DNA from 4 places in the Paenibacillus sp. cl130 genome. Region 1 is predicted to be linked to each of the others. Evidence: riboswitches for the same ligand, from Rfam matches in the RefSeq annotation. Region 1 holds a riboswitch; each other region holds the start of a gene.
The links. Region 1 has a riboswitch for cobalamin ahead of BM358_RS13310 (ABC transporter substrate-binding protein). Riboswitches for the same ligand answer to the same signal wherever they lie in the genome.

Region 1 (8,038 bases):
TTCGCGGGCACAGTGGTTGCTTATGGAATGGGAATGGTGCATTTTGCTCCCGTGGCGGAGGCTTCATGGGTGAGTGTTGCACAGCCGTTTTATTTTGGTAAGCCTGAGTTTAGCATTATGGCAGTTTGTACGATGATTATCGTCAATATTGTCAGTATGGTTGAGTCTACAGGCGTTTATTTGGCAGTAGGCAAAGCAATTGATCAGAAGGTGGAGCAGAAGCAGATCGTCAATGGTCTGCGTTCCGAGGGACTTGCGATCATGCTTGGGGGTATTTTTAACGCGTTTCCTTATACAGCTTTCTCGCAAAATGTGGGTCTGATCTCACTCACACGCGTCAAATCGCGGAACGTTATTTTTGCTGCGGGCGGTATCATGGTTGTTCTCGGTTTGCTGCCTAAGCTGGCTGCTTTAACGACAGTGATTCCTAACGCTGTGCTGGGCGGGGCGATGATCGTCATGTTCGGCTCGGTCGCTGCATCAGGCATGTCTATTCTGTCAGAAGTGGATCTGCGGAAGGAAAGCAATCTGCTGATCGCAGCATGCAGTATTGCCGTGGGCCTAGGCTCTGCCGTTCTGCCACAAATGTTCGACCAGCTGCCGAGCTTTGCCAAAATGCTGTTGCAAAATGGTATCGTTTCAGGCTCGATTACAGCGATTGTCTTGAACATCGTTTTGACGAGAAAACAAGGGGACTCGGTCAAAAGCGTGACGGTTCAGGAGGTTCCACAGAAGGTTTGATGATTAAGAATAAATAAAGATAGCCGGAGAGAGGACATATGCCTCTTTTCCGGCTTTTTGGCATGGAGTTATCCAGGGAAGATGAGCAGAGAAGATAGGCTGTGCAAACTGGTATCTATTACGGCAGGCGTCAGGCTGGCCGGAGCCAGACGCAGCACACCCAAATTGATTGAGTTTGGAGTTGGACAGCTATAACCTAACGAAGCTGCTTACATTGGTTCGCAGCCAGCGTAAGCAGATGCGCAACAGTCGCGGATCGTCAACAAGGGGGCTGCTTTATTTCCTGGATTGGGACAAGCTAAAGCAGGGGGCCAGAATTATGACTATTGGACGTGAAAGTCGTGGACGATAGAAAATATTCTTTGGAAACGTGTTGGTTTTTTTATCCTAGCAAAAATCACGGAAGATTATTCGAACCGTATGCGTTAGCAGATAGATAAAGTGAATGCCTCCCTATGCTGATACAGTAAGATTCCATACGAAATTAAATTCCAAAACCCAGAGTTTTGTGAGTGCATATGTCCGGTCTTCCAATCCTCAAATTTCGCTGTCTTGTTAGTTTCATCACCCTCCGTGCTTGTCAATAAAAAGCCTGTAGTACCAAGTATTTAATTGTCCGTCACGACGAATTACAATCCTGTTTCATCATTTTTTTACTTGCCCGCTCTATTCGACATTCTTTCGTGTAACCCTGTCTAGGTATGATATAAAGTCCTTTGAACGCAATAGATCGTTCGGACGCCACAGCTCCAGTCCAAAGTAACTGAGTAGACTCGCGAGAGTCCCGCTACTTTCCGCTATAAAAAAAGAAGCCGTGTTGGTTGCAACGGCCTCTCTTTTTATTTCAATTTATTTGATATGATTAGTGCTTTTCTACTCTGAAAGCAATTCCCACAGGCTTGTCTACTCTCACATAACCTATGAAAGGATCACCTATGAATGGAGCTGGCCAATACATTCCTAATCTATGTTTTTCATATCGTGGAAAAGCACTAATAACCCATCTTTCTCCTTTAGGAACATTGATTGAATATTCATCATCTAGGCCAATATCAGCTTCTATACCAAAACCCAATGTGCCTTCTATAGCTTTAACACCACCTGTTATTGCTCCTTCCGCTTTCACTTTAATATTAGTTTTCACTGTAATTTTTGCAGCAGCAGGCCCAGTATATGTACTTACACGAATTGCATTGTTTGTATCAACCCAATAACCTAGATTTTCATGGGTTTTAACAATAGGAGTCACCCCAATGGATTGGGTACTAATTCTATCATTATTACCTTTTTCTTGATTTAAATTGTCGTAATTGACATAATAGTAATAAACATCATCGTTAACACTACTAGGATCGATATATTTGTAGACTTGTCCTTCCTTGGCCTTTATTTCATCTGTCGGTTCCCATTTTCCGGCTTCTGATTGTATCGTCGATGACAATGGATTCGGCGCATCATTTGCAGAAGCAATGGCTCCATATGGTAATAATATTGCTGTCAATGCTGCAATTATTGCTGTTTTAGTCATGACTTTGAATGGTTTCATAGTATTAAAATTCTCCTCTTCGAAAAATATTATTGGGGGCTAAGAAATGAGTAAATTTGAAAAAAATCTGTTTAAGTATTTGTCTTACGGTTTTTTGGTAGGAATATATTATTCCTTTATTCAAGGACCAACGACGACAACTTCTTCGCTTAACGGCTCATTGCAACTTTACACAGTGTCCGCATCTACTTTTATTTTCAGAACATTATCAACCTCATTTCTACTAAGTCTCCTCTCTGGAGTCGTGTATACAATTGTTTTTTTATCCATAAGAAGGAATAAGTAAATATTACCTGTAAATTTTATGTTTGTAAATAATTTTATTTAATGGATAAAATTTAAAATGAGATAGAAGAGAGCCGTATTGATCGCAACGGTCCTTTTATTAACTGACGGTTTAATAGCAAGTGCCTCCCCGTTTGGTTGTTCGTACAAAACTCTTTAGCTCCACAACTTTTCGAGCGTAAAAGCAAGCCGTCGCTTCGTCCTGGTTTACAGTACGACGCTGTGAACGACCTGCAAGATCCCTCGCTTCGCTCACTTACTAGCTAAAAAATAACTTGACTGCTAGGCACCTAAACGGCACGCTGACATGGCTTGTCAGGAAATGGTCAGTTAACAAATTAAGCCCCCGGCTAATCACCGGAGGCTTTTCAAACTCATTCTCTAAATCACTAAGGAATGTTTTACGGGTAAATTCTCTAATAGTTAAATTTGTCTCAAAGGCTGTCTGAGAAGAATCAACAATATAGTTCTTTTGTTTGGTAGCTGCCCCCAATGCTGTTATCCTTATAATAGAAATTCCACAAGGTTTGCTCACTAAATTTCCGATCAACTCTTTGGTTTTGTCGCTTTTCAAATTTTTTTCTTCCTCAATTTTTTGGAGAAGGAATAACCAACTGCTTTTTCAGGCCTTTGGAATAATGTATCTTTTTTAATAGCTTGTACAAATTGATCTGCAATCTCGCTGCTAAATTTTCGTTCTTTTAGATTCATTAAGTAGTCTGGTACAGTTTTCGGGACATCATGAGGGAGACGGAATGCCCGTCATTTCGTGCACGCAATGAATAGACATCACCTTCATTCTCGCCACATCGTTCAAATTTAAATTATTGTGCAGCATTTATTGACAAGCCTGTGACAACAAAATAAGATCGTAATGGAAAGAAATAAAGGAAGAAAACAGGTGTGAGCCGGACGACTCTATGTACGGGGTTTTGCTGAGACCATGTAGATGGTTGTTGAGCGTGTTCACTTAAAAGGGAAGTTCGGTTGATTCCGACACGGGCCCGCCACTGTATACAGGCATCAGCAGGATACTGCTGGAGCTTTCAGAACAGCCACTGGAACTGTGAAGAACCGGGAAGGCCTGAAAGATGCGCCTGGAGTCAGGAGACCTGCCTGTTTTGACATCACTGTCAGACCCACGGGATGCTGGGGAGGTGGTTAGGCGTGCTGCATACGGAATGTCTGAAACCGATCTGATCCCTTCTATGTTTTTGGAGTTGGCTTCGAGGTGAGTTTTGACATTTTATAATGAAAGCATTTCTGACTGCTGATCAAGTGGTCCGGAATGCTTTTTTCGCGTTTTGCGTTAGGTTTATATGATTTTACAAGATAGAGGGGGATTCATTGAATGATTAGCAATCGTAGCAGGCGTTCATGGTTGATATGTACAGGGGTGATGCTGCTGCTGGCAGTTATGGCTCTTTCGGGATGTGCCAGCAATAAGACGTCGGATAGCTCCGGCAAGGGTGAAAACGCGTCAGCACAACAAACAGCGACAGATAAAAAGCTGGTAATGGCGTATACATGGAAACCGTCAGGCGTTGACCCGCACGGAGATAATAGCTGGGATGTGATGCGATCCGGTGCAGGTGAGACACTGGTACGTTTGAATGAAAAGCTGGAGCCTGTGGCTTGGCTGGCAAAGGAGTGGAAGCAGGATAGTCCTACAGTTTGGACGTTCAGCTTGCAGGATAAAGTCACTTTTCATGATGGAAAGAGTATGGATGCAGTAGGTGTAAAAGCGTCTTTGCTGCGCTCTATCGAGAAAAGCCATCTGGCTAAGGATTTACTGAATGTGAAGTCCATTGATGTAAGCGGCCCGCTGGCTTTGAAAATCACGACAAACCAGCCGAACGCGGCGCTGGTGTCCAATCTAGCTGATCCATCGACAATTGTACTGGATGTGGCATCGATGAAAGATGAGCAGAGTTACCCAGCGATGACAGGCGCCTTTAAAATCAAAGCGTTCAACAAGGACCAATCGTTGGTCGTAGAGCGTTATGACGGATATTGGGGCGAGAAGGCACGACTGGCTGAAGCGACGATGAAGTTCATTACGGACGGGAATTCGCGTCTGATGGCGCTGCAATCCGGCGAGGTGGACGTAGCGACGGATATTCCGGTTGATAACGCAGAGGTACTGAAAAAGAACGACAAGCTACAAGTGCTGTCGGCTCCCTCCTTGCGCACCCATATGATCGTGTACAATATGGAATCGCCAGTATTCAAGGATGCGGCGAACCGTAAGGTGGTGGACAGCCTGATTCCGCGCACATCGATTGTGAGCGCCGTCATGAGGGGCTTCGGTACGGAAGCAAGTAGTCCGTTCCCGAGCATTCTTCCCTTCGGTAAAGTTGAGCGTAAAGCGCTGGATGGAACGGCAGAGCAGCTGTTGACGAAGGATGGCTGGCAGAAGGACGCTCAAGGGACATGGACTAAGCAAGGCAAGCCGTTCGAGGTTACGCTGCTGACTTTCCCTCAGCGTCCAGAGCTCTCTGTTATGGCTGAGGTCATCCAAAGCCAATTGCTGAAAGAGGGAATCCAGGTCAAGATTCGCAAGGTGGAAAATATCGACGAGGCGTTGACCAAAAACGATTGGGATTTTGCAATGTACAGCATGCTTACTGCTCATACAGGAGAGCCGCAATATTTTATGGACATGTTTTATTCTTCGAAAAGCGAAGCCAATGTAAGCCGGTATAGTTCCAAACCGCTAGAGAGTATTCTTAACAGCTTGAAGCTGGCGAAGGATACAGCGCAGCGTAATGCTGTGACACTACAAGCGCTGGATATCATCAATGCGGATTTGCCACAGTCGTTCATTGTGCATCCTGATAATGTGTTTGGTGTGAAAAAAGGGGTGGAGGGTTTTACACCCCATCCGATCGAGTATTACTATATTACAGCGCAATCTGATATTACGGAATAACGAGCTGCGTATCCTATGATTCGTTTTATACTGGAACGTGTGGCGCAGCTGCTCATCATTGTATTCGTTGTATCCACGCTGACTTTTGTACTGATGCGGCTCGCTCCTGGTGACCCTGCTACTATTTTGCTCACCGCGCATAATGTCCCTGCCTCTGAGGAGGCGTTGACGACGCTACGGCAGGAACTGGGCTTAAACGAGCCGCTTCATATTCAATATGTGAACTGGCTGCGAGATGTGTTCACGGGGCATTGGGGCACCTCGTATGTATCCAAGGAATCCGTGCTAGCCGAACTATGGAACAGACTGCCTGCTACTGTGGAGCTAGCTGCTGCGGGCTTTGCCGTCATGACGGTGCTTACGCTGGGGCTGGGACTGGCTGCCTCGCTAAAAATCAGCGGCCCACTGGATCGTCTGGGCAGGCTGTTTGCCCTGCTGGGATCGTCGATTCCCTCTTTTTGGCTTGGTTTTCTGTTGATCTATCTATTCTCCGTTCGCTTGGGCTGGCTCCCATCCATGGGAAGGGAGGACTGGACACATCTAGTGCTCCCAGCGCTGACTCTTGGCGCAGGTTTGGGAGCGGTGCAAGCCCGTGTACTGCGCGCTCAAATGCTGGAGCTGGGTGACCGGAATTTTGTGAAAGCAGCGAAGGCTCGAGGCTTTTCGCGTATGCATATCCTGTTTTTTGAGATATTTAAGCATGCGGTTCTGCCTATGATTACACTGCTAGGTACCAATCTATCATTTATGCTGGCAGGTAATGTCATCGTCGAGACCATTTTTTCATGGCCGGGGTTAGGTAAGTATTTTATAGATGCGATTACCCAGCGAGATTATCCGGTGATTCAGGGGTATGTTATTTTTGCCGTATTTTTAATTGTAGGTGTTCAGTGTTTGGTGGATTTGGTCCAGACGGCGATAGATCCGAGGCTACGTTTGCGTTAAGGGGGAAGCTGAAAATGAAAAAGATACGGCTTTCCTTTCAAGGGAGCTTGCTGGCAGGAGGCGTACTTTTTGGTCTGATCGTGCTGCTTGGGTTATTGGCTCCATGGGTCGCTCCTCATGATCCTCTTCAAGTGGATCTTTTGAACCGTCTGGCACCACCCAGTCGGAAATATCCTTTCGGTACGGATCATCTGGGTCGGGATGTGCTGTCACGGCTAATTTACGGGATTCGGACGAGCGTGCTAATCGCATGTGCAATTACTGTAGCTACGTTGTGCTTCAGTCTGCCTATAGGGTTGCTCATTGGTTATGTGCGTGGACGTGTAGATCAGCTGATCATGCGGGGAATCGATGGCGTATTGGCTTTTCCTGATATTATTTTAACGGTGGCAATTGTGGGCATTTTGGGCCCGGGTTTTGTTAACATGACCCTTGCGATTATTGCGGTACGGTGGGCGGGTTATGTCCGGTATATCCGTAGTCTGGTTCAAAAAGCCTGTCAGGAGGACTACGTTCGGTATGCCCGTTTATCCGGCAATTCACACGCGCGTATACTGAGACGTTATGTATTGCCACAAGCGTTGCCGCAGTTGTTGGTTTATGCGGTATGGGATATCGGACGCGTGGTGCTGATGATCGCTGGGCTGTCCTTTCTTGGACTGGGTGTACAGCCGCCCAAGCCAGAGTGGGGCGTGATGCTGCATGATGCAACCTCATATTTTCAGGTGGCTCCGCATGTCATGATTTTCCCAGGCTTGGCGATTATGCTATTCGTACTTGCCTGCCAGCTTTTGGGCGACCGCTTTTCGGAAAAGGGGGCGACCAAATAGTGGGAGATCAAATAGCCCTTGGGGGCAAGGATACGATAGAACAAGTGGCAGGGCGAAAACCGTTGTTACACGTGGAACATTTGGAAATCTGCCGCACAGGCGTAGGAGCAAGCGGAAGTGGGAGCAAACCACTGCTGCGGGATGTGAGCTTTTCCATATATTCAGGGGAGATTGTGGCCCTGACCGGACCGAGCGGGTGCGGCAAGAGTCTGACCGCACACGCAATCGCAGGCATGCTGGAGCCAGGTATCGGTGTTACGGAAGGGCGTATCTACTATAACGGGGAAGACACTCTCCCGTTCCAGGAACGGCGCTGGCAAAGGCTGCGCCGAGAGGATATTGCCCTGCTCATTCAACAATCGCTGAGCGGGTTGAATCCGATCCGGACTGTCCGCGCCCAGCTGATGGATACGCTTAGACTGCACGGGCGGCGTCGGATGCCGCACGACCAGATGGAGCCGGGGCACGCTGGTGCTGCCCCATCCCACACTGCACCGCAGCAAGTCCACCCGCTGGGCGTGCTGCCACGGATGCGGCAGATGCTGATCCGTGCCATGGAGATAGCCAGAGGAGGCGCTACTCCAGTGCGGGAGGCCTATTTGCGCTCTCTGCTCCGCAAGGTTGGGTTTACAGATCCTGAGCATATTTTGTCGTCATATCCTTTTGAACTAAGCGGAGGCATGTGTCAAAGGGTGCTGCTGGCTGCAATGTTAAGCTCAGGTCCAAGCCTTTTTATTGCCGATGAGCCTACTACGGCGT
Region 2 (8,038 bases), on a different contig from region 1:
CTGGGCAATGCTATCGATCAGCTGACGCAGCTTGTTGTTCATAACTTCCACTCCCTGCTCTTTTTAAGTGTGTTTCATCGTTTATTTAATCTGCTGTATCCGAAGCACTCCTGCGCAGCAAGAGCTGCGGCACACCGCTATCGGGATGCGGAAGCATCACAGGCTCAACACCGTATACTCGTCGAATCCGATCCTCGGTTAATAACTTCGATGAAGCTCCCAATCCTTCAACCATTCCATCTTTGAGTACAAGCAAATCTTCGCAAAATTGGGCTGTCAAGTTAAGATCATGCAAGACCGCAATAATCGTCACACCCGTTTCTTGGCGCCAATCTGCCAACAGTTCCATAAATTCAAGCTGATAGCGCAAGTCCAGATAGGTCGTAGGCTCGTCCAGCAGCAATATTCGTGGCTCCTGCACCATTACTTTTGCCAAAGCTACACGCTGTCGCTGTCCCCCACTCAAGCGGTCCAATGCTCTGTCCGCCAGCGTGGTAAGACCCAATCGCTCTAGCACGCGATCCGTGATCGCCTCCACATCAACACCCTTTTCCCTGCCTAGCCAGTCCTGATGAGGAAAACGTCCCATTTCTACGACTTCCCTGACGGTGTATCCCACTGGAGGAAGCCCTTCCTGTTGGAGTACGGCTATGAGTCGGGAAAGCTCTTTTCTGCTGTAGCTACCGACCTTTTTGCCATAGATATGAACGTTTCCCGAAGTTGGCTGATCTACACCGGAAAGCAAATGCAGCAAGGTGGATTTTCCACTGCCGTTCGGACCAATAATCCCCCACCAAGTTCCTTCGTCGACGCTCCAGCTTATATTCTTTAACGCATGGAACTCTCCATAGGCACGTGTTAGACCCGCTACCTCTAACGCCCGATCACGTACCTTCTGTTGTTCACTTTGTTCTGTCACAGCATTTCCCCCCTGCGCAGCTTCTTGTTCCGGTACAGGAGATATGCGAAGAACGGTGCCCCAACAAAGGCCGTCATCACGCCCAGAGGAATTTCCGTGGGGGCTAACAACGTGCGAGCCGCCGTATCTGCCCAAGCCATAAAAATAGCTCCACCGAGCGCAGATAATGGAACAATCATCCGGTAATCAGGACCTGTCACCAGACGAATGATATGCGGTACAACGAGTCCCACAAAGCCAATCACTCCACATACCGAGACAGCGGCTGCTGTCAGTAGCGTGGAAATGATCAGAACAGATAGCTTCGTCGCATCTACATGAACTCCCATGTGAGCCGCCTGACGTTCACCCAAAGCCAAAATATTCAGCACACGTGCCCGGTTCCATAGAAATACCAGTCCTATGACCACATAAGGTAAAAGGATTCCTGTATATGACCAACCGCGCAGGCTAAGACTTCCCATCGTCCAGTACAATATTTCATTGACCGTCTCCTTCGACATGGCTGTCAGAAAGGAAACAACCGCCCCCAGAAAGGATTGCATCACCACACCCGACAAAATGAGACTTTGTGTCGGAATTTTTCCACCTTCCCGTGCCAACGTCAGCACCATCCACAGCGTCAGCATTCCGGTCGTAAATGCCACTAGCGGCAGCGTCCATATGCCAACAAATGAAAATTGAAGGCCCCAATAAATCAGTACTGCCGCTCCTACCGAAGCCCCCGAGGATACCCCCAGTGTATACGGATCAGCCAAAGGATTACGCAGCACACCCTGAAATCCGGCTCCCGCCAGCGCCAGCGCTGCCCCTACCAACATTCCCAGTAACACTCGTGGCAATCTGACCTTCAAAATAATCTGCTCTGAGGATGTATTCCAATCCGGTGTAAACGTATCGCCTAACCACGGAAGGTGGTTAACCAGAATGCCCGTGACCTGGCTGACCGGAAGCTTGGCCGAGCCGATGCCAAGACAGAGCAGCAGCGTCAGTAACAGCAGGACAAGACCTGTTCCTCCAAAGCCGATCAGTTTACGGTTCATTTGAAAATTTCAGGATACACGCCCTTGACCACTTCCTTGAGACCTTCCGTTACGCGTGGACCCGGACGACTGATCAAATTATCATCCACGGCAAACACCCGGTTGTGGCGAACAGCCGATATTTGATCCCATCCACTGCGAGCTTTAATGATTTCACCGAGCGTTTGACCAGTTTTGTCGTCCTTGACACTTTTGCTGTACAAAATCACGTCAGGGTTCGCAGCAATAATATTTTCCTCACTAATTTGGTACCACCCCTTCTGCGTGGCGCCTACATTTTCGCCGCCCGCCAACGTAATCAGCTCGTCCATAAACTCGCCTTTACCAACTGTCCAGCCTGGTGAAAACTCGACGTATACCCGCAGCTTCTGACCTTTACCGATATTTTTAATTCCTTCTTTCACTTCAGCTACATCTGCTCTCATCTTGTCAGTCACCGCTCTCGCTTCTTTCTGATGATCGGTGATTTTCCCATACAATTCGATGTTAGCCATGACATCTTCAACTGTCTTCGGTTCCGTTTTAAAAATCATAATTCCCATGTCGCGCAGCTTGGTCGTAGCCTGTTCACTAAGTGATATCCCTGCAAAAACGACTTCCGGGTTAGCAGCAATGATCGCCTCTTCGTTCGGTTTCATAATACCGCCCACTTTAGGCTTTTTCGTAGCTGCTTCCGGGTAATCAGAGTAGTCGGAGACGCCAACAATTTCCTTATCCAGCCCGATGGCGAACAGCGCCTCGGTTTCTGCCGGGGAGACGGAAACGATTTTATCCGGCGCTTTTTTGAATGTAAATTCCTGTCCTGTTGTATCCTTAACCGTGAGTGGGTAAACTGTTTTGCCCGGAGGCTCTTGTGCGGTTACGGTCTGTCCCGGCTGCTGTGAAGAATTCTGGTTCTCTTTATTTTCAGCATTTTTCCCATTAGCTCCACATGCACTCAGCACAACTGCCAAAATCAGAACCAATAGACCTGTTGTCCAAACCTTTATTTTTTTTCCTGCCATGATTTGCACCCCTTCATAAAAAATCGTTAAGAGCGTTACTTGAACATCATCAGATATCTTCTAAATCCAGCCTTCTTTTCCTATCAAAAAAACCCCGCATCCTCATATCAGGACACAGGGGCCACGTTAGCGCAGATCGTGCGCAGGCGGCAGCTTCTTTCCGCATGGACAGTCACTGCGAACACGTCATCCTTTCCTCGAAGGACTATGGTGACAGGCGGACGGGCAGGTATCCTGACTTATGGTAAAATGCATGTCCTGAAATTCTTTCATATGCTTAGTAGCACATAAAGCAGGACTAACGGGCATGTTTCCATTTACAGTGGCGGGACCGCGCCGGACTCACACCGACTTCCCTTTTAACAGCGCAGGCAAGGGAAACCATAGTTTCATCACGCTGCGCCGACCTCGTCTGCTGGATATTTGATAAGTGGTAGTCAAGCCGTTCTTTTACTTGATGATTATAGGTTAAAAAGAGGCGGCTTACAACCCAAACAGCCTCTTTATCCGCAGGTGTCTAACCTAATGAGGAAGCATTTCTGCTATGTAATTGTGCCGTCCTGCCAGCCTCAATTGAATCCTAAATGCTTCTCCCGGCCTCGGATTCAGACTCCAAAAATCATGACCCGGTATCAGCATGCAAGCCAACTGACGAATTACGCCACCATGCGTAACGACCAAAACAGAGAGCGGCGCAGCAGTCAAATCCATGGGTTGAACTTCCATAGCAACACGCCATTCATACAGAGAGTCAAGAAATTTCCGTAGACGATTCACAAAATCTGTCCAAGACTCTCCTCCAGGAGGGGTTATCCGTTGTGGCTCATCAATCCAAGCGCGATACAAAGACACATCCTTGAGCATGTCATACGTTTTTCCATCCCACTCGCCAAAATGAAGCTCTCGCAGACGTGGTTCCATCATAGGAGACATAGTAGATAGGGAATCTCCAGACGTCAATTCTGATTCCGGCACAATGATCTGCAAGGTCTGGCGACATCGCATTAAATCGCTGCAATAGATTCGAGCAAAGGACTGCCCTTGCAATTTTTCTTGCAAAGGCTTTAATTCCTGCTCTGCTCCCGGTAGCAAACCTAAGTCGGAGTGTCCTAGATATCGACGTTCCTTGTTCCATAAGGTTGTGCCGTGACGAACTAACACGAGTTCCATGTCCCAATGCAGATCTTCTTTAGCATCATACGGCACCTTATCCTCCTGTGAGTTCGGACTTTGTGCGTATTCTACTGTCCTTTTTGCTGCTATATCTTGTTTCAAGATCATGTCACTTCCTGCTCGATCATTATTCAGTGTGTCACTCCTCACCGCACCCATCCCAAGGCAAAACAACCTGCGGCTCCTAACAAACACAATCCTACAAACATACTGGACACGGCGAACATCAGCTGGATCGTATGCCGTATATCTTTCGACTCTAGCGGTCGTATCCAATCGCCCATGTATGCACGAAAGGAGCGCACGCCATGATACACATTATAGCCTCCAAGACGAATCCCCAGTGCACCGGCAACAGCCGATTCCGGGAAGCCACTGTTCGGGCTTGGGTGCAGACGAGCGTCTCGCTTGACTGTGCGCCAGCTTCTTGCAGCATCTCGCTTGTACATCCACGCCGCTACCACAAGCATTGCCGCTGTCAGGCGTGCCGGAATGTAGTTAGCGACATCATCCAGACGTGCTGAAGCCCAGCCTAAATGCAGATACTTTTCATTTTTGTAGCCAACCATGGAATCGAGCGTATTCACAGCACGATAAGCCAGCGCCAAGGGTGCTCCCCCGATCAGGGCATAAAAAAGCGGCGAAATAATCGCGTCCACGATATTTTCAGCGACCGTTTCAACCGTACCGCGTACAATCTCAGGCTCATCAAGCTGTTGCGTATCCCGCCCAACTATCATGCCCAGCTCCCGCCGTGCCGCAGCCAGGTCATCCGCCTGCAATGCTCGGTATACTGCCATTCCTGCGTCCTTTAGTCCTTTGGAAGCAATCGTGGTCGCAATCAGCACCATTTCTACGCCGACAGACAACCACGGATGGATCCAGGCAAGCAAGTGCAATAGCGCCCAGGCGAGCGTAAAGGAGCCTCCCGCCACAATGAGTGGAAGCAGTATACCCGCACGTTTCAACCCCCGGTCACTTCGGGCCTGGCGGCGAATCACTTTTTCCAATGCTGAAATGGCATGTCCCATACCGATGACTGGATGCGGCAACCACCTCGGGTCACCGATCAGCCTGTCCAAAAGATAGGCTGCCAGGATAATCAAGCTAACTGTCACGCCGCTGCTCCTCCTCCAGCACTTCACCCAATACAGACAGCAGCCTGTCGTTGGCTTCTGCATCCTTGACCGCAATCCGAAAATGGCTCGTCGTCAGCCCCGGATACATAGCACAGCTACGTATAAGAATTCCGCGTTGTCCAAGCGCCTGCTGAATCGCCGATGCGCTCCACGTACCCGGCGCCCTTGCCAGCACGTAATTGGCTTCGCCGGGAACAACACCGCAGCCCCATTCCGCCAAGGCGGTCAACAGGCGGTTGCGCTCCGTAGCAATCAGCTCCTGTGTTTGGTGCTCATATGCTTGCCCACTTCTCAAACACGCCTCCCCAGCCAGCAACGCCAATCCATTCACACTCCAGGTCACCTGTTTGGCCGTCATTCGCCGGATATAATCTGGATGAGCAATCGCATAGCCCAATCGCAAGCCAGGAATGGCATAAAATTTGGTCATTGACCGGATCAAAATCACATGAGGATAACGATCCAGCACAGGAAGTAGTGAGATTCGCCGTTCCAGCGGGATAAAATCAATGAATGCTTCATCCACCACCAGCACGGTACCCGTTTTGCCAGCCGCTTCTGCCAGTTCGCACAGCTCCTGCTTACCATATTGCACACCGTTTGGATTATTCGGCTGCCCAAGAAACAAAACATCTACCTGCTCCATGAGCTGAAGGATGTCCTCCACGTCCGCCTTCCATTGAAGCGAGGCCTTCCCGTACACCCGGTTGACCTCAGCTCCGAATTTGCCAGCCAGCTCCGCATATTCTGAAAAACACGGCTCCACTGTACCCACACGCTTAGGAGCCAGTCCCAATAGCAGGAGCGCCATACTTTCAGCCGCTCCGTTTCCGATACTTAACGACTCCGGTGGAACATGCAGTCGCCGTGCGAGCATATTTTTAAAATTCCGATGCCCAGGATCTGGATAGCGAATCACAGTGTCAAATGAGTGTTGCAGCGCCTCAAGCACCTCCGGTGGTGGACCAAGCGGATTAATATTTGCACTAAAATCTACAAAATTCGCAGCAGCTCCGCCGAATGTCGCTGCAGCTGTTTCCCTGTCCCCGCCATGACCGTAAACCTCTATCATTACCTCTCATCCTTTCCGGCCGTTTCCAATCATTTAGCTCCATTATGAGGCTGCTTTTTGCGTCCCGTCAATGCAAATGAGCTTTTGTGTACATGGCTCACTTGGGTTACAATAGAAGGAGGCACACATAAAATTACACAGTTTGTATATACGGAGGAATGGACATGCTGTTCATCGACAACCAGGGCATACACGATCCAGCCATTAATCTTGCCATTGAGGAGTACGCGCTCAAGCATCTTCCGCTGGACGACAGCTATCTGCTGTTTTACATTAATCAGCCTTCTATTATTATAGGCAAGCATCAAAATACTATTGAAGAAATCAATGCCGAGTTTGTCAGAGATAACAATATTCAAGTCGTTCGTCGCCTGTCCGGCGGCGGTGCTGTATATCATGACCTCGGTAATTTAAATTTCAGCTTTATTACCAAGGATAACGGGGAGTCCTTTCATAATTTCCTCAAATTTACGCAACCCGTGATTGATGCTCTTCGCCAAATGGGAGTAGAAGCTGAAATGACAGGCCGCAACGATCTACAGGTCGGAGAACGTAAAATTTCAGGAAACGCCCAATTTGCCACACGCGGACGGATGTTCAGCCACGGTACATTGATGTTTAACCTGAATCTGGACAATGTGGCTGCATCGTTGCATGCCAATCCCGAAAAATTCAAATCCAAAAGCACTAAATCCGTCCGCAGTCGCGTGGCTAACATCAGCGAACTGATGGACCGTGAGATGACCATAGAGCAATTTCGCGAGGAACTGCTGCGTTTCATATTCGGTGCAGAATTGGATCAGGTACCTCAATATAAGCTCACCGATACCGATTGGGCTAAAATCCATGAAATATCCAAAGAACGCTACCAATCGTGGGATTGGAACTACGGTCTATCCCCCGAGAGCAATATCAAGCACACACGTAAATTTCCGGTCGGCATTATTGATATCCGCATGGATCTTAAGGAAGGCTATATCCGTGATATTAAAATCTATGGGGATTTCTTCGGCGTGGGTGACGTTGCTGATATTGAAAATATCCTGCGTGGCAAGCGCTATGATGAAGGTGAGGTACGTCAAGCCTTATCCTCTCTCGATTTGAAGCACTATTTTGGTAATATTGAGCTGGACGATTTTGTTGGACTTGTATTTTTGGAAGACTAACCGTTACTTTTTCCCATCGTTTCAAGCCAATACTTCAGTGGTTATAAGGGGACAGGCTCTTATAGGGGCCGTCCCCTTTTCATTGCGATATTGTCATTTTGAATATTATAAGATACAATTTTAACATTGCCCCATGATAGAGATAAAGGAGAGAATACCGATATGTATAAATTAATTGCCATTGATATTGATGATACACTCATTAACGACCAGAAAGAAGTTACACCAGCGACACAACAGGCATTAGAAGCTGCTGTAGCGAAAGGTGTGGTGGTTACCCTCGCTACTGGACGAGCTTATGCCTCCGCACACAAAATTGCTCGACAAACTGGTTTGAACGTGCCAATCATTACGTACCAAGGAGCTTTGGTTAAAAACCTGCTGGACGAAAACGTGCTGTATGAGCGTTATGTTCCACTCGTGGCTGCACGTCGCCTGTATGAATTCTGCGTAGAACGCAATCTGCATCTGCAAACGTATATAGATGACAAATTGTACACACGTGAAGATAATCAGAAAATC
Region 3 (8,038 bases), 250 kb from region 1:
CCAACCAACAATATTGCATCCACTGCTGTTTTTTCCTCCTCTTTAATAGGGATAACCTGCATGACGCCCTATTTTATATATATGCTTGTATCCAGTTCATCAGGCCTTCATTCCATTAATCACCACAAACCGCATTCACTTCTACCGTTGCTGGTGCATCTTCATGCCGGAAACCCGCAACGACGCCTACACGTTTAAAAAATTTATGAAAACGCTCATTCGGATGCCCTTTTTCCTTATATTCAGCAATGACGTTCTCCACGATATCAGTAATCTGATCGCCCGGAATCCCTTCCGCTACGGGCTGAGCGGCATGAGCATTGCGACCGAATTTTTTGCCACCGAGGAAGAGGTCGTATCCTCCCTTGCGATAGACGATTCCGATATCCTCCAGCACCGCTCCATAGCAGGCCATACCGCATCCGTTCAAAGCAATACTCGTTTCCTTGGGTGCCTGTAATCCGCCAAGTACAACCTGTAGATGCTCAGCCACAGGCACAGCGTCATCCTTCTCCATATTGCAGAAGTCGCACGCCTTCACCTTAAACACATCGCCAATCGGCATGACAATGAATCGTTCATCCCGCAGCCGTCCGACCAGTTCCTCGGGGTCTGCACACGGCACGCGCAGCACGATCTGATGATCTGGCGTGTATTCCAGCTCGCCGTCATCACCCGCTACCTCGGCGAGCAGCGCCATCTGACGAGCGGTGAACTTCTTGTTTCCCACACCCGGGGAAACGCCCACCTCAAACAGCGCAGGCTTGCCAAAGCCGCCTGTCGCCATCCCGGACGCGGCCCCCGCTCCGGCCACCGCTAACGTTCCGGCGGTGCTCTCGGCGGTAGGCGCTTGCCCGCTCCAGCGAGCGTTGGCTGCGCCAGGCAGCTTGCCGCCTACAGCGAGGCGGCTTAGTGCCTCTGCCGCCAGCGATGCCGGGGCTGCGCCGGTTTGCACAGCAGTCGTTGCCTGCACGGCAGCCATCGCTTGCGGGCGTGCCTGCGTCGCAACCGCAGCGCCGCTCGCGGAGGGTCCAGCGGGCTTAGTCGGGGCTGCGCCTGCCTGCGGTGTATCCTCTTGTGCGCCCAGCGACCACGGCTCCGCTTCCGTGCGGAGACGCTGATGCGGCTTGAGTGCCTGCTCGGTCGCATCTAATGTGTATTTGCGCTGATATCCGCGCGGAGTCACGATCAAGCCGTCATACACCGTCGTCGAGGAATTGCCGATGATTACAGTCGTCAGCATCCCAATGTCATGGTTCAGCATATCTTCCAGCGTCGTTACAATAACTTGCTGACGTTCACGATAAGCACTTTTCACCAACCCGACTGGAGTTTGCGGATCGCGGTAACGCAGCAAAATGGACTGCGTCTCCACAATCTGGCGGGTACGCCGACCACTGCGCGGGTTGTATAATGCAATCACAAAATCGGCCGAAGCCGCTGCTTCTACGCGCTTCACAATCGTTTCCCATGGGGTCAGATGATCACTCAGACTGATCGTGCACGCATCATGCATAACTGGCGCCCCCAACAGTGATGCACAGGACTGAATAGCCGAGATCCCCGGTACGACTTCTACCTCAACCCCGTCCTCGCGTCGCCAGCCTTTTTGCATCAGCACCTCATACACCAGCCCTGCCATACCATAGACTCCCGCATCTCCACTGGAAATGACAGCTACCTTCTTGCCCATCTCTGCTTGGCGAACCGCCTCCTGTGCACGGCTCACTTCCTCTGTCATTCCTGTGCGTACAATCTCCTGTCCGTTCAACAACGGACGGATCAAATCAACGTAGGTATTGTAGCCGATAATGACCTCACTTTCGGCCAGCGCATCCAGCGCCCGTTTTGTGATATGTTCCATATCTCCTGGTCCAAATCCAATCACCAGCAATTTTCCTAATGGGCTCATCGTGCTCCTCCTATTCATCCTTTTCAGGGCAGCTATGCTATCTATTTCAATGATTTATGCACATCGTGTAACTCAAAAAAACCCCATCCTGCCCGGATGGGGTTTCTATGTACGCATCTCTCATCAGACGAACAAACAGCGTAAGAAGACACTATTTGTCTTCCTCCAGCCTGCCGTTGTTTTCCATCTGACTGTTTACGCTTCAAACGCTGCTGCACGTTCATATCCACGCAAACCTCTAGCCAACATGGAAAAAGCAACGTGTGCCTGATTTCCTGATTTCGTACACCCATCCTCTCCGCGAAGGTTAACGGTGCATACAGATCAAGGTAGGTCTCCTGGCTTGGCATCAACGGATTCTTTCGTCTTCCCCGTTTTTCACGAGTGACCATTTTAAAAAATCCTCTTCCTTACAGTGGCGGGACCGCTCGGGATTTGCACCCGATTCCCTGTTACCCTTTGCTCAACCGCAAAGGCACCTTGTCTGTCCGCTATTTGATTATGGGTCTTATCATAACCTTGCCTCAATCAGTTGTGCAAGCACGAAAAACGCTTTATTTCAAGTTCTCTGCTTTATTTTTTAACATATGTAGCAATTCGTCCGGGTCCGCAGAGATACTTAATAACGCTGGGTGCTCGGCCCCGGTAAACCCTTCTTGCACGCTATGACGCACCATTTCTACTAACGGGTCAAAATATCCATTCACATTCAGCAGCCCAATGGGCTTGCGATGAATCCCGATTTGCGCCCAGCACAATACCTCGAATAGCTCCTCGAAGGTTCCCAAGCCACCCGGAAGAGCGATAAACGCATCGGCCATCTCGCTCATTGCCGCTTTACGCTCATGCATGCTTGCTACCTCAATAAATTCGGTAACTCCCCGATGAATGATCTCTGCATCAAATAACAGGGTGGGCATAATGCCAGTGACCTGACCGTCACCCGCCAGCATTCCATCCGCCACCTCTCCCATCAGCCCCCTGCTAGATCCACCATAGATCAGACGGATATGATGGCGAGCCATGGCTTCCCCCAGCTTGCCTGCAGCCTCAACATATACCGATGAATGTCCAGGTCTGGACCCGGCAAATACGCAAATAGAATTCATTAACGTCTCAGCTCCTGTCCTAAGTATCATGCATCGAAACTTATTCATTATATTAGATAAACATTTTCGCTATAACAAAAATCTTTGTCGATGCATGTCCAACAAAAAAAGATAAAGACCTCGTAGGCCCTTATCTTTATTTTACTCTGTATCCCAAAATATAAGTTCATTTTTTAGCATACTGCATTTATAATTTCTATCTCATTTCAATGACCATTCACGATCTTCAGACCACAGCCATGCACCGAATCGTTATGTTCAAAATATTTACCCAGCTCCACCATCATCGCGCCCATGCGCTCTTCGGTTGGAAACACGACTCGGTCAATCCCTTCTTCCACAATGGACTGTGCAGTCACCTTCCCTACGGATACAGCAATCACATCCTCACGAAAAGCTTCCAGTAACTCCTCGATTCGATTTTGCTCTCTGGCATATTGGGCCAAAAATCGGATTTGCGGACCACTTGTAAACGTAACAGCATCAACATTACGATGGATAACATCCTCCAGTAACGTCTGCAATTTTGCTTCCTCAGGTGGGATATGCTTATAAGGAAGTACCTGGCGGGTCACTGCCCCCTGCTCGTCCAGCCACTTTACCAACCGTGGAGCTGGATCGCCATGCAGTTGCAACAATACTTCCTTCCCCTTCAGATCGTATGGGGCGAAAGCTCCTGTCAATCCGATCAAACTTCCGTCCTCGTCTCGTACTGCTGGCGTAAAGCCACGCTTTTTGAGTCCATTGACCGTCTTGTAGCCCCGCGCTGCAATGTTGGAGGATTGCAGCAACTCCATAATCTGCTCGGCCACGCCCATATCCTCTGCCATATCGAACAAGGCATCCAGCCCCATACCTGTCGTGAAGATGTACCAGTCCGGAGGGTGCTTCACCCACGATACAACAGCGTTGCGCAGCTCGATATCATCCAAAAAAACGGTGCCCTGGGCCGGGCGCTGTACTGGCTCACCCCCCATCTTCACAACTAGCAGCGCCATTTCTTCTGCTTTACGGGGACCAGCAAGAGCGACTCTCTTACCTGCCATGCGTTGTGCCATTCTGTTGCCTCCCTTGTAGAAGTCGTATTTCTTTCTACCAAGTATACAATCAGAGGGGTAAAAGACAAATAAGAATTACTTTTCCGATAAATACAGTAATCTTATAAGTGGTCGTGTCCTGTTCTGCCTCCATGCTGGCTTTCTTTCTGACTACTGCTATCCCGCTCTCCGTTAGATGCCTTATCATCTCCGCCTCTCCCTTTAGATTTGGGTCGGAGCAACATCCATAGCAACAAGGGCATGATAACAAAAAAAATGATCATCACCGCGGTCCACTCCCGGCTGAAATCATAAATTTGCACGATGTTGGAGAACAGCATAAACGAACAGACGTAACCCAACAAACCTACGGGCCAAACCATCAGACTTCCCCATGCATGGGCAAACATACGCTTTACTGCCAAACTGGTAACGTACAGGTCAACCCCAATCTTCGTAAGAAAGGTCGGTACGGTCAGTGCTGCCACGAACAAGTCGAACCGATCCAGAAAGTCCGTTAGCTGCAATTGACGCACTAGTTCATAGGATGGATAAAATAGCCGGGACAAGATAGGAACACCAATAACCAACTCCGACAGCAACATCAGCATGGTCAGAAATGCGGTTCCGAGCAAATGCCCATACCACGCACTACGCCCATTATAGCTCTTCCCAGAAATCACAAAGGGAACCATCATGATATCGGCCATATATCCCAGCATGCGCCAGCTGCCCTTGATCACTCCATCTACTTCCGGATGTAAATAGGGTCTCAGTACCGAAAAATCCATATTACGCCCGAAAAAAAGCGGCATGGTCAGCAGCGTCAGAATCAACAAAGGTACAAAAATCTCGGTCATATTCACGATGGTGCTTATTCCGCCTTTGGCCATAAACGCCAGAGTCAAAAGCAAAATAAGAGATACGACAACAATCGGAGTCAGCGGCAAAAGTACAACCTCCACCAAATCCGTGATAATTCTCAAATCCCGTGCAAAAATGATCAGAAATAAAATAAGGTAGACTGCAAGCAGCATACGTCCTAGCACAGGGTGAGAGCTCACCATGGCCTGCATCAGGTCCTGATCAGGAAAACGCCGCTTGAGTCTCAACATGGCCCAGATCGGCAAGCATAGCACGATAGCTGCAATTACACAGGTCCAGTAGGCATGTTGATTCGCGTAATCTGCTGCCTGCGCCGGAGCATGTACAAGGGTAATACCGACCTCCATCAATACACCAAGCAGCACGATTTGTCTGGTTGTGAACTGTCTCATGCAGGTACATCCTCCTTTTGCCCGCAGGCATCCATTACACGATTTACAACGTAGGGGGGAGCCACATGTCAATAAAACGGGCCAGCCATGTAGCCACATAAACAGTGCTCTTCGTTGATGTTCCGTAAATCCAGACACCAATGCTAATGACATACAATACGCGTGAGATCCAGCGATTGACGGCAGGTGCATCCCTAATACTTTTGCGGTCAATCAGATACATGAAGAGCATAGCCAGCAATAAAGGTAATAGAAATACTTTATTCATTCTGGATTTGCTCCTTTTTGACCCCGAATGGTTTGGTGACCGCACCGATATTTTCAATATGCACGACCGGATCTATAGTGACCTCCACCTTGGGATACAGTTGATCCCATTGAGGTTTAATCCGTTCCCATTCATCCGGATGACTCGTAATAATAGCCCGGCCCAAACCAAGTACGTCTGAGTGATATTTTTGCTGGATCACCTTGACACCCTCTCCCAGCTCCCTCTTAATTTCCTCGGCTGTCTGCTGTTCCAGCCACTTCAAATTTTCCTCGTTGGAAATATCGAAATCCGTCTCATTTTCCTTCACATTCCCGTTACAGTTCATATGAACGGTCATGCGAATATCGTTCCCACGAATATATGGCTTGATATGGACATTATTTTCGATGAGGTGTACAGATATGTAGCCTCTACCTTTGGGAGGGTGGATAAATATTTCTGTCTCCTTGGCTTGCTCCATACCCAAAAGCAGGAATCGACTGAGGTGGTTATCTATAATCCCTGTTAACCTGTCTTTCCGAAATACAGCTAGCCCATCGACCTGAATATTTGTCTTCTTGTCTTTAAGATTAGAGGGGCCATTCTTCACCAGAGACATCACCGGCACCACCGGGTCAATACCATCCAGCAGGACGGAATTTATCAGCAGCTTAACAGAACGAGGTTTTTTCATATAGGAATAGTTGAGCTCACGCACCATTTCTGCCGGATATTGCTCAATCGGGGCATCTGCCTGAAGCACTTCCATCGCTGATCCCTTCGTAATAACAACCAGGGAAGACAGACGGTTTTGCGGAATACGCGCCAGTACATCCATCATTTTGTTAATCCCTTCCCGCGCCAGCGTCTCACCGAACAGCAGCACCCGTCGATGGGAGTAATTCAGCGTTCGCGAAACCGCACGCTGTTCCTCGGTGCTTGCTCCCCGGAAGCTTGGGCCTGTTTTGGACTCCAGGTAGTAGGATTTCGTACCACTTGTACCTCCCCCTCCTCCTGTACTGCCCGAAGATCCAAGTTGTCCGGGCAAAGCGATTTGCATCGTTACCCGATATTGATCGCCTTCTTTATCCAGACCCGTACCCATCACAAAGGCCACATCGTTCACTTCACGGCGATCCCAGCATCCTCCCAAAAGAACAGAACAAAGCAGCAGACAACAGAGCACAGCCGCTTTACGTATTTGTTGTGCATCGGATTTGGGCTTCATCACCATCCCTCCTCGGTTGTAGGCGATCCATTCATCTTTTCCTTCGCTCGTTTGTTGTTGTCTTTACCAATCCAGGAAGGACGTTTAGTCATTTTCCACCAAGGCGCACGAACGACGATATCCTTTTGATCCATATGTTTGTATGGGCTATATCCGCTCATATAAGGAACACCAAACGATGTTAGCTTGGTTAGATGCGTAGCAATCAGCGTTGTCGCAATAATGATCCCAAACAATCCGAATAATCCCGCCATCAGCATAATTGGAAATCGTAGCAGACGAACTGTGATGGCAAAGTTAAAACGCGGGATGGTAAACGACGCAATACCTGTGAGCGACACAATAATGACCATCGGGGCCGATACAATCCCTGCTTGTACAGAGGCCTGACCGATGACTAGCGCTCCAAGGATACTGACAGCCTGACCGACCGTTTTGGGGAGACGAATCCCCGCTTCTCGTAACGCTTCAAAGGAAATTTCCATCATTAGTGCTTCCACCAAAGCGGGGAAAGGGATAGACTCACGTGCTGCCGCAATACTCAAAATAAGTGTCGTCGGCAGCATATCATGATGATAGGTCGTCACCGCTACATATAATGCAGGCAGAAACAGAGCCAATATGAGAAAAAGAAAACGAATCCAGCGCACCATATTACTGATAAAAAAGCGCTCGTAATAGTCTTCGCTCGCTTGCATCATCTGCCACATCGTGACTGGCCCAATCAGGGCAAAGGGCGTTCCATCTACAAAAATAGCAAAACGTCCTTCCAATAATTGCGCAGTGACGGTATCCGGACGTTCGGTGTATTCCATTTGCGGAAACGGCGAAAACGGGTGATCCTCAATCAGTTCCTCAATATATCCAGTCTCCAGAACACCATCAATTTTAATATCGCTAAGCCTTTTTTTAACATCCTCCACCAGTTTTGGATCTATGATCCCTTCAATATAAGTAAGGACGACGCTCGTTTGAGTTTCTGTTCCGATGGTCATGCTGTACATCTTGAGCTTGGAGGTTTTCAGTTTGAAACGTAACAGTGCCGTATTGACGCGAAGTGTCTCTGTGAATCCTTCACGCGGTCCACGAATAACCGATTCGGTCTGCGGTTCCTCCACTCCACGGCGGACACCCCCCTTGGCGCTAAAAATATACGCACGAGGCGTGCCATCTACAAACAAGGCGGCATTGCCGTCCAGTATCGCTGCCGATACCATCTTCCATT
Region 4 (8,038 bases), 220 kb from region 1:
AAAGTAAAATGAGCTAGCCGCACTTCCCCGCTCAACAACAGGTATACATCACGTGTGCCAGAGACTGAATGTACCGCTTCCGAAAGCGTAACCCATGCTTGCGCCCCTCCTGTATTGCCCACGTTCACACGTGCCACAGCTTCGCTGTCCGGTGCATCCAAACGCAACTCAATTGTGGCATCGCTACTGTTGCATGACACGCGACACTGAAGCTCGACCACACTCACCGTATCCATGTCTACGCCATGAAAGGCAATCCAACCGGAACGTTGAGGTGTGCGCGGACGTACACAGGCCTCCCTTTGCTCCTTGCTTTCATCCAGTACGATGTCGGAGCAATTATCAAAGTTTTCAGCGCGGATACTTCGTCCAGCTTGGCGTGGTGGAATAACTTCGCCACGAACGTACACAGGGTGCTCCAACCGGATATCCGCTGAGGAAGCGCCTGCCAGCAGTGTATATTCACCCGATTCAACGCAATAGCAATCCCGTGTAACATCCCAAATCGCCCAATCCTTCATCCGAATCGTAAAGGAAACCGTTCGCGTCTCACCTGCGTCTAAGCGAATACGTTGAAAACCGCACAATGTCTTCAGTGGTCGCTTTACTCGTGAGGCACCGGGCCGTACATAGAGTTGTACAACCTCTTCACCAGCAGCTACACCCCGATTCGTCACCTCTACCCACACCTGGAGCGTATCCACGGCATCCAGTGCAGCAATAGATTTTACGCTATCCTTTGGGGCATCCGTACGCAGGTCATTATATTCAAAAGGCGAATACGTCAATCCATGGCCAAACGGATACAAGGATTCACCTTCAAAATATTGATAGGTACGACCGCCGCGAATAATATCGTAATCTTTGATGTCGCCCAATTGATCCTCGCTCTGAACCCAGGTCATGTTCAAACGCCCCGCTGGCGCGTAATCTCCAAATAACACATCCGCTATTGCTGTACCATGCTCTTGTCCCGCATGAGACGTGTATACGATCGCTGGAATATGCTCCTGAACCCAAGGGATGGCAAATGGATAGCTGCCCGTCAGAACCACAATCGTATTCGGATTGACGCGATACACTTCCTCGATAAGCCGTTGCTGGGAAGCTGCCAGTTCCAAGCCTGGACGGTCATTCTCTTCCTTTCCATTGATGAGCGGGTGATTTCCAACAAATACAATTGCTGTATCTGCCGCTTGCGCAGCGGCTATCGCTTCCGCTAAACCATCTGACACCGTCTCTACCTGGAATGTTTGGCTCTGTCCTAAAACTGTCGAGGCGTTACTCTCTACAGCGTTAAGTGCAAATTTTTCAGCCTCCACTACCTTTAATGAGCCCTCCGTTCCGGCAATCACTGGTTTGCCATTCCATGTTGTCCACAGATGCTCTCCTTGTCCAACAGGAGTCAGCCCAAAGACCTCTTTGACATACCAGCCATACGCTTCATCAGCTGTAACACGGAGCGTTTCCTCATCACTCGTCACGTAAGTACCCAGATGCTCATCATGTAACGTCACACTGCCATAGCCCCAATCCGTCATGGTCAATACTGTGGGCTCTCCATCCTGGGACAGGCGCATCTCACCGGAAGAATCGACTGTGAGCTTCGCTCCGTCATTCACCGCCGTCAAGATCACGCGTTTCTTACCGTCACGGTACACGACGCGTTCCTTTGCGTCCTTGCCTTCCAGCTTGGCACGAATCGCCTCCAGCGGTGTAACCCGGTAGGGCAGCGTACCGGAATACCAGTCGCGGTACACCTCATTGCCATGCGTACCAATGACCGCTACTTTGCCACACCGGGCAGGGTTCAATGGCAAGAGTTCATGCTCATTTTTAAGCAGTACGATCTGCTCCCTCGCCGCACGCAACGACAATTCACGGGCTTGCTCTGTCATGAGAGCTTCCTCTCCGATTGAGGCATAAGGATTGTCTGCCGCCGGGTCGAATTCCCCCAAACGAAAACGGACACGAAACGTATGGAACAATGCCCGATCCAAGTCTTCTTCTTGTAGCGTTCCTTGCGCCAAGGCTTCACGAATCGCCTGTTTGGAGAGCTCCGCATCATCTGTAATGCTGTCAATTCCCGCCCGAATAGATTCGGCCACGCCAGGCGTATGGGAATCGTAATACTGATGATCGTTGACAATCCCCATGACATCACCCGCATCACTTACGACAAAGCCGTCCATCCCCCATTCGTCCCTGACAATATCGTTAACCCCATGATATAACGTAGCAGGCGTTCCATTAATCAGGTTGTAAGAAGTCATCATCGACTGGGCGCCGCCTTCTGTAAAAGGCTTCTCAAAGGCTCTTAAGTAATATTCTCGCAGATTTCGTGGGTCTATACTGGAGGAGCCGATTCCCCGGTCCACTTCATTGTTGTTACCCAGAAAATGTTTTAAAGTGGCAACCGCTTTCAAATATACCGGATGATCCCCCTGTATCCCCTTGACTAACTCCTTTGACAACTCTCCCGTCAAATACGGATCTTCGCCGTAAGCTTCCTCATTGCGTCCCCATCTCGGGTCACGCTCCATATCCACCGTAGGTGCCCACAGGGTCAGACCGTTTAATTTGGGATCACGACGATAGTAAACACGTGCCTCATCTGCGATAACAGAGCCGATGAGGCGCATTAATTCCGTATCCCAAGTACATGCCAATCCTACAGGCTGAGGAAATGAAGTCGCCTCACCTAACCACGCTATCCCGTGTGCCGCTTCCGTACCGTGCTTATAAGCTGCGACTCCCAACCGGTCAATGGCCGGCTGGTATTGCAACATGGATTCAACCTTTTCCTCCAAGGTTAGTCGCGAAACGAGATCCCGTACACGCTCATCCAGATGAATCTTCGGATCTTGAAATAAATATTCGATACCCGTTGTTTCATGACTCATATCCGTCATCTCCTTAGCTTAATTAAGATGATAAAAAGTACTTTTATGAAAGCGTTTTAATATATCATAGCTAAAAAGGGGTACCCCGGCAACAATACCGAAAACATCCTATACTATTTGAAAGAGAGACCGCAGCATAAAGACAAAAAAAGTTGTATTTTACCTTCAATATACAAAGCTAAAAATAATATTTTTCGGTATAATCAGGATATATCACTGAAGGAGGAAGCGCTAATGAAAAATACCGGAATGACAAGGCCTCTGGATCAATTGGGGCGGATTGTACTCCCTAAGGAAATGCGCACTACAATGGATATCAATATCGGTGATTCACTTGAATTTTTCGTAGATGAAGAAGGGTTTGTACTAAGAAAATACACCGGTGTCTCCTGCAAATTTTGCGGCGCAGTGGATCATTTAACTTATTTTCGCGACAGCTTTATTTGCGCAGAGTGCATCCAGGTATTAAAGACCGATGAAAATGTGCATGCCACAAGCACCGATGCTATCCAGGCTCAAGAAGATTCTAAGCCGACCCGAACCAATACAACCTGGCAACCCAAGCAATCTAGAGTGCAGCAAGGTGAAATGGTAAAAAAGCTACGCAAGCTGATTCAGGAACACCCGAACCTGCCACAAAAAGTATATGCCGAAATGCTAGATATTTCCCAAGGCCGGGTGTCCCAGTTGAAAAAGCTACTCTAAACCTTCCCAAAACAATATCCCAAGATCATATACTATGTACTCGCAAGCCTATCATTTTCATCGCAACTACGATGGCCAGATATAGAGTAAGGTGCATATCCGCGGATGTGTCCCTTACTCTGTATCTGGCTTTTTTATGCTGCCCGCTCCTACCAATGTGACAATAGTCACATACTCTCAATGTATACGTATATACAATATATAGATCGAAACAATTGGTTAACACAAGATATCATCAATATGTTGTTTTTGTGAAAAATATATATATTTTACTATATGGAGGGTTTTACGATGAAGGTGCTGGAGGAACATCAATTATACGACATCGGCGAGCGGGTCATTGGGGCACAAGATCTGGACATGCTGCGGGAGAATGCAAATTTGAATGGAGAATCGTTCAGCGGCAAAATGAGCAAGCTTGGGTCCGAGTATGCCAAATGGTATGCGCGCCTGCGGGTACTTCCGCCTGAACTGACGAACGCGATTGACCACGGATATGTATATGTTCACGATTTGGACCAATATGCGCTCGGAACTACGAATTGTATCTTTATCCCTTTTGGTCGTTTACTGCGAGACGGCTTCAATACAGGCAACGGCTCTGTGCGCACACCGCAAACGATTATGTCCGCTATGGCACTGGTCGCCATTATTTTCCAATCTCAGCAAAACAGCCAATTCGGAGGTGTCTCCGCCAACAAAATAGATTGGGACCTTGCCCCATACGTTGCCCGGTCCTTCCGCAAACATCTGCGCAAAGGACTTCGGTTGTTCGAGGAAGAGATAGAATCCCATCTGTCTGACGACGAACTACATATGGCCAATCCCCATTTGCAAGAAGTCTGCCCTCGTTCATACGCATTCGCACGCGAAGAAACGGAAACGGAAACCCGGCAGGCTGCTGAATCGCTCATTCATAACCTGAACACCATGAGCAGTCGGGCAGGTGGACAGATTCCATTCACTTCACTGAATTACGGAATGTGCACGTCTGCTGAAGGACGGCTTGTTACTCAATCGCTGCTGGAGGCCACTATTCGCGGCTTGGGCAGCGGGGAAACTCCTATTTTTCCGCAGCATATTTTCCAATGCAAAGAGGGAATCAACCAGGCAGAAGGCGACATCAATTATGATTTGTTCTTACGGGCGGTAGAATGCTCTAGCAGACGGATGTATCCCAATTTTGTGAATGTGGATGCCACCTTCAACTTGCCTTTTTACCGTGCTGATGACCCGGATACCATTATAGCGACAATGGGTTGCCGTACCCGCACCATTTCTGACCGTTTCGGTAGAAACCGGCAGAGTGGCAAGGGAAATCTCTCCTTCAATACCATTAATCTGGTGCGGCTTGGGATTGAGTATGGTATTTGCACAGGCAAACGCCTGACACCTGACCGTGATCGCTTTGATGCGAGACTGGAAGAAGTTATGCGCATTGCGGTGGATGGCCTAATCCATCGCTATCAAATCCAGACCAGCCAGCCGGCCAAAGCTTCGGACTTTATGATGCGCGAAGGGGTATGGGAAGGTGGAGAAGAACTGGCGCCAGATGATAAGGTGGGAAGCGTACTAAAGCACGGTACGCTTTCGATCGGGTTCATCGGGCTGGCTGAGTGCATGAAGGCACTATACGGGAAACACCACGGGGAGGATGATTTCGTATACCGCGAGGCACAGCGAATCATCACTTCCATGCGCGTGTATTGCGATCGAATGAGTGAATATCACAATTTAAATATTACATTGTTCGCTACGCCTGCCGAAGGTCTGTCGGGCAAGTTCACATTGCTGGATCAACGTGATTTCGGGATTATCCCTGAGGTAAATGATCGAGAATATTACACGAATTCTTTTCATATTCCCGTGTATTATACGCTCCCGGCTGCTCGTAAAATCAGCTTGGAAGCTCCGTTCCATAACCTCTGCAACGCTGGTGCGATTTCATACATCGAGCTGGATGGTAACGCGCGGAATAACCCGGATGCGTTTCTTAAAATTGTTCAGTACGCGCTGCATCAGAACATCGGCTATTTCTCTATCAACCACCCGGTGGATCGTTGTACGGAATGTGGTTATGAAGGGATTATCGGGACAAGCTGCCCCCAATGCGGCACAGATGAGGAGCATACACACTTTCAGCGCTTACGTCGGGTAACCGGATATCTGACAGGAGATTATACCGTTCGCTTTAATGCTGCAAAACAGGCAGAAGTTCGAGACCGGGTGAAACATAAGTGAATTTGTGTGGCTACATTCCGGAATCTCTGAACGAAGGATACGGCCTGCGCACTGTCGTGTTTATTAGCGGTTGCCGTCATGCCTGTCCCGGATGCTTTAATCCAGCGTCGTGGAGCTTCCGTGCAGGTGAGCCATTTACACCCCAACGACAACAGGAAGTCATTCGTGACATCATGGATAATCCGTTGTTGGACGGACTGACTCTCTGCGGGGGAGATCCGTTTTTCTCAGCAGCAGAATGCTCGCAATTTGTGCGTGACTTCCGCGAGGCCTGTCCCGACCGAACCGTGTGGGCTTATACTGGCTTTGTCTATGAAGATTTACTCACAGATCAGGAGCGACAGGAGCTAGCGCTTTTGTGCGATGTGATTGTGGATGGTCGTTTTGTAGAACAGCAAAAGGACCTGACCCTTCCCTTCCGGGGCAGTCGCAACCAGCGTCTGGTAGATGTAAAAGCCAGTATTCAGGCAGGCTATACCGTTTCATTGGCTTAACGCGAAGTTTACCCGGCAAGATGCTATATATCTAAGACAAGTCCCCATCATGGGTAAGGCTTGTCTTTTTTTCATATAGCTAACTGTTTCCATTGGAGTTTCTATTGCGCATCCTGTAAGTTTCACTTATGATGGTGAACAAGTATACGAGTGCATAATTATTCGTCATACCTTAACCGTATAGCTTGGAGATAGGTGTCTGTTCTATTCAGATCAGGCTTAAAAGGGAAGCCGGTGCAAATCCGGCACGGTCCCGCCACTGTAAACGGGGAACTTTCAGCTGTTCATATATCCACTGGTCCACAGACCGGGAAGGAATGCTGAGAGTCATGATCCGTAAGTCAGGAGACCTGCCTATTTTAACAACATCGCAAGTACCTACGGAAGATAGGGAGGTGTTAAGAGCAGTCGCCGTATTTTTGATTTTTTAATCACGGAGGCATTCTTTCCCCTACTTATTTTTAACTCTGGGGGAAGAATGCCTTTTTTGGTACGTAAAAATAAAACAGCTACCCACTAGGAGGAAAAGTACATGTCCATTATTGAATGGCCTGAATTGTCCGGCTTGATTAGCAGTAATCTGGGATATCCGCGTATCGGCGAAAACCGGGAATGGAAGAAAGCACTGGAACGCTTCTGGGACGGCAGCATTAACGAAAGCGAACTGCAGACGGAGATGAAAAGATTACGGTTGGAGCATCTGAGCAAGCAGCGTGACAAGGGGATTGATCGCATTCCTGTCGGAGACTTCTCCTATTACGATCACATGCTGGATACATCTGTAATGTTCGGTCTGGTACCCGAACGGTTCAACCATCGTCCCGCAGGTCCGGTTCCTCTGTCCGTGTATTTTGGGATCGCTCGTGGACAGAAGGGAGCAACCGCCAGTGAAATGACCAAATGGATGAATACCAATTATCACTACATCGTTCCTGAATTGGCAAACGCAGTCCCGGTGTTCACTGAAAATAAACCCTTACAGGCTTATCGTGAAGCAAAACAAGAACTAGGCATTGATGGGAAACCGGTCCTCATCGGCCCCTATTCATTCGTTACCTTATCCAAAGGCTATGATCGTAAGGATTTGGCCACCATCGTACGAAGCTTCCTGCCACTGTACACCCGTATCCTGTCTGAACTAGCGGCAGAAGGCGTTCAGTGGGTCCAAATCGATGAACCTGTCCTAACCACCTCATTCCCGGCAGAGGATTTGGACATTATTCAGGAAGTCTATGAAGCTTTGACTCAAGCTGCGCCCTCCTTGAATATAATGCTGCAAACCTACTTTGGCAGCCTGGACCATTATGAGCGTCTGTCCGCACTTCCGGTACAGGGATTGGGTCTTGATTTTGTGTATGATGATGGCGAAAATCTTCAGCATATATTGCAGCATGGCTTCCCTAAAGGAAAAACGCTGGGCGCTGGGGTTATTGACGGGCGCAATATATGGCGAAGCGACCTGAACGCTGTGGCTGCCCTGCTGGGTCAGTTAGCAGAACAAACCACTGCCGCACAGCTTATCGTACAGCCATCATGCAGTCTGCTGCATGTGCCAGTCAGTCTGGAGGCAGAGCACAAGCTGGACAAGGAGCTGGTGCAAGCGCTGGCCTTTGCCGATGAAAAGCTGGAGGAAATCGCCGTCCTGACGGCTGCACTTGGCAAACACGATCCTTCCGCACTCGCCAAGCTTGAGCA

Region 2: another riboswitch for cobalamin. It lies ahead of BM358_RS04410 (ABC transporter substrate-binding protein); the one in region 1 lies ahead of BM358_RS13310 (ABC transporter substrate-binding protein).
Region 3: another riboswitch for cobalamin. It lies ahead of cobJ (precorrin-3B C(17)-methyltransferase); the one in region 1 lies ahead of BM358_RS13310 (ABC transporter substrate-binding protein).
Region 4: another riboswitch for cobalamin. It lies ahead of metE (5-methyltetrahydropteroyltriglutamate--homocysteine S-methyltransferase); the one in region 1 lies ahead of BM358_RS13310 (ABC transporter substrate-binding protein).

What each region holds. Positions count from the first base shown of each region.
Region 1 covers NZ_FOYG01000004.1:197,482-205,519, forward strand. The annotation lists gene BM358_RS13295 (nucleobase:cation symporter-2 family protein) at 1-741, shown strand, start outside; gene BM358_RS26480 (hypothetical protein) at 923-1,093, shown strand; gene BM358_RS13300 (hypothetical protein) at 1,604-2,287, opposite strand; gene BM358_RS13305 (hypothetical protein) at 2,832-3,146, opposite strand; cobalamin riboswitch at 3,503-3,707, shown strand; gene BM358_RS13310 (ABC transporter substrate-binding protein) at 3,924-5,504, shown strand; gene nikB (nickel ABC transporter permease) at 5,520-6,449, shown strand; gene nikC (nickel transporter permease) at 6,464-7,279, shown strand; gene BM358_RS13325 (ATP-binding cassette domain-containing protein) at 7,279-8,038, shown strand, end outside.
Region 2 covers NZ_FOYG01000001.1:931,954-939,991, forward strand. The annotation lists gene cobT (nicotinate-nucleotide--dimethylbenzimidazole phosphoribosyltransferase) at 1-42, opposite strand, end outside; gene BM358_RS04400 (ABC transporter ATP-binding protein) at 86-919, opposite strand; gene BM358_RS04405 (FecCD family ABC transporter permease) at 916-1,962, opposite strand; gene BM358_RS04410 (ABC transporter substrate-binding protein) at 1,959-2,966, opposite strand; cobalamin riboswitch at 3,173-3,367, opposite strand; gene BM358_RS04415 (histidine phosphatase family protein) at 3,489-4,247, opposite strand; gene cbiB (adenosylcobinamide-phosphate synthase CbiB) at 4,286-5,257, opposite strand; gene cobD (threonine-phosphate decarboxylase CobD) at 5,247-6,350, opposite strand; gene BM358_RS04430 (lipoate--protein ligase) at 6,515-7,516, shown strand; gene BM358_RS04435 (Cof-type HAD-IIB family hydrolase) at 7,679-8,038, shown strand, end outside.
Region 3 covers NZ_FOYG01000004.1:443,440-451,477, reverse strand. The annotation lists gene BM358_RS14400 (sirohydrochlorin chelatase) at 1-23, opposite strand, end outside; gene cobJ (precorrin-3B C(17)-methyltransferase) at 116-1,912, opposite strand; cobalamin riboswitch at 2,223-2,410, opposite strand; gene BM358_RS14390 (LOG family protein) at 2,467-3,021, opposite strand; gene BM358_RS14385 (uroporphyrinogen-III synthase) at 3,228-4,079, opposite strand; gene BM358_RS14380 (GerAB/ArcD/ProY family transporter) at 4,181-5,335, opposite strand; gene BM358_RS14375 (hypothetical protein) at 5,379-5,603, opposite strand; gene BM358_RS14370 (Ger(x)C family spore germination protein) at 5,596-6,813, opposite strand; gene BM358_RS14365 (spore germination protein) at 6,813-8,038, opposite strand, start outside.
Region 4 covers NZ_FOYG01000004.1:419,640-427,677, reverse strand. The annotation lists gene BM358_RS14270 (glycoside hydrolase family 3 protein) at 1-2,903, opposite strand, end outside; gene BM358_RS14265 (AbrB/MazE/SpoVT family DNA-binding domain-containing protein) at 3,138-3,608, shown strand; gene BM358_RS14260 (anaerobic ribonucleoside triphosphate reductase) at 3,900-5,849, shown strand; gene nrdG (anaerobic ribonucleoside-triphosphate reductase activating protein) at 5,846-6,343, shown strand; cobalamin riboswitch at 6,520-6,716, shown strand; gene metE (5-methyltetrahydropteroyltriglutamate--homocysteine S-methyltransferase) at 6,876-8,038, shown strand, end outside.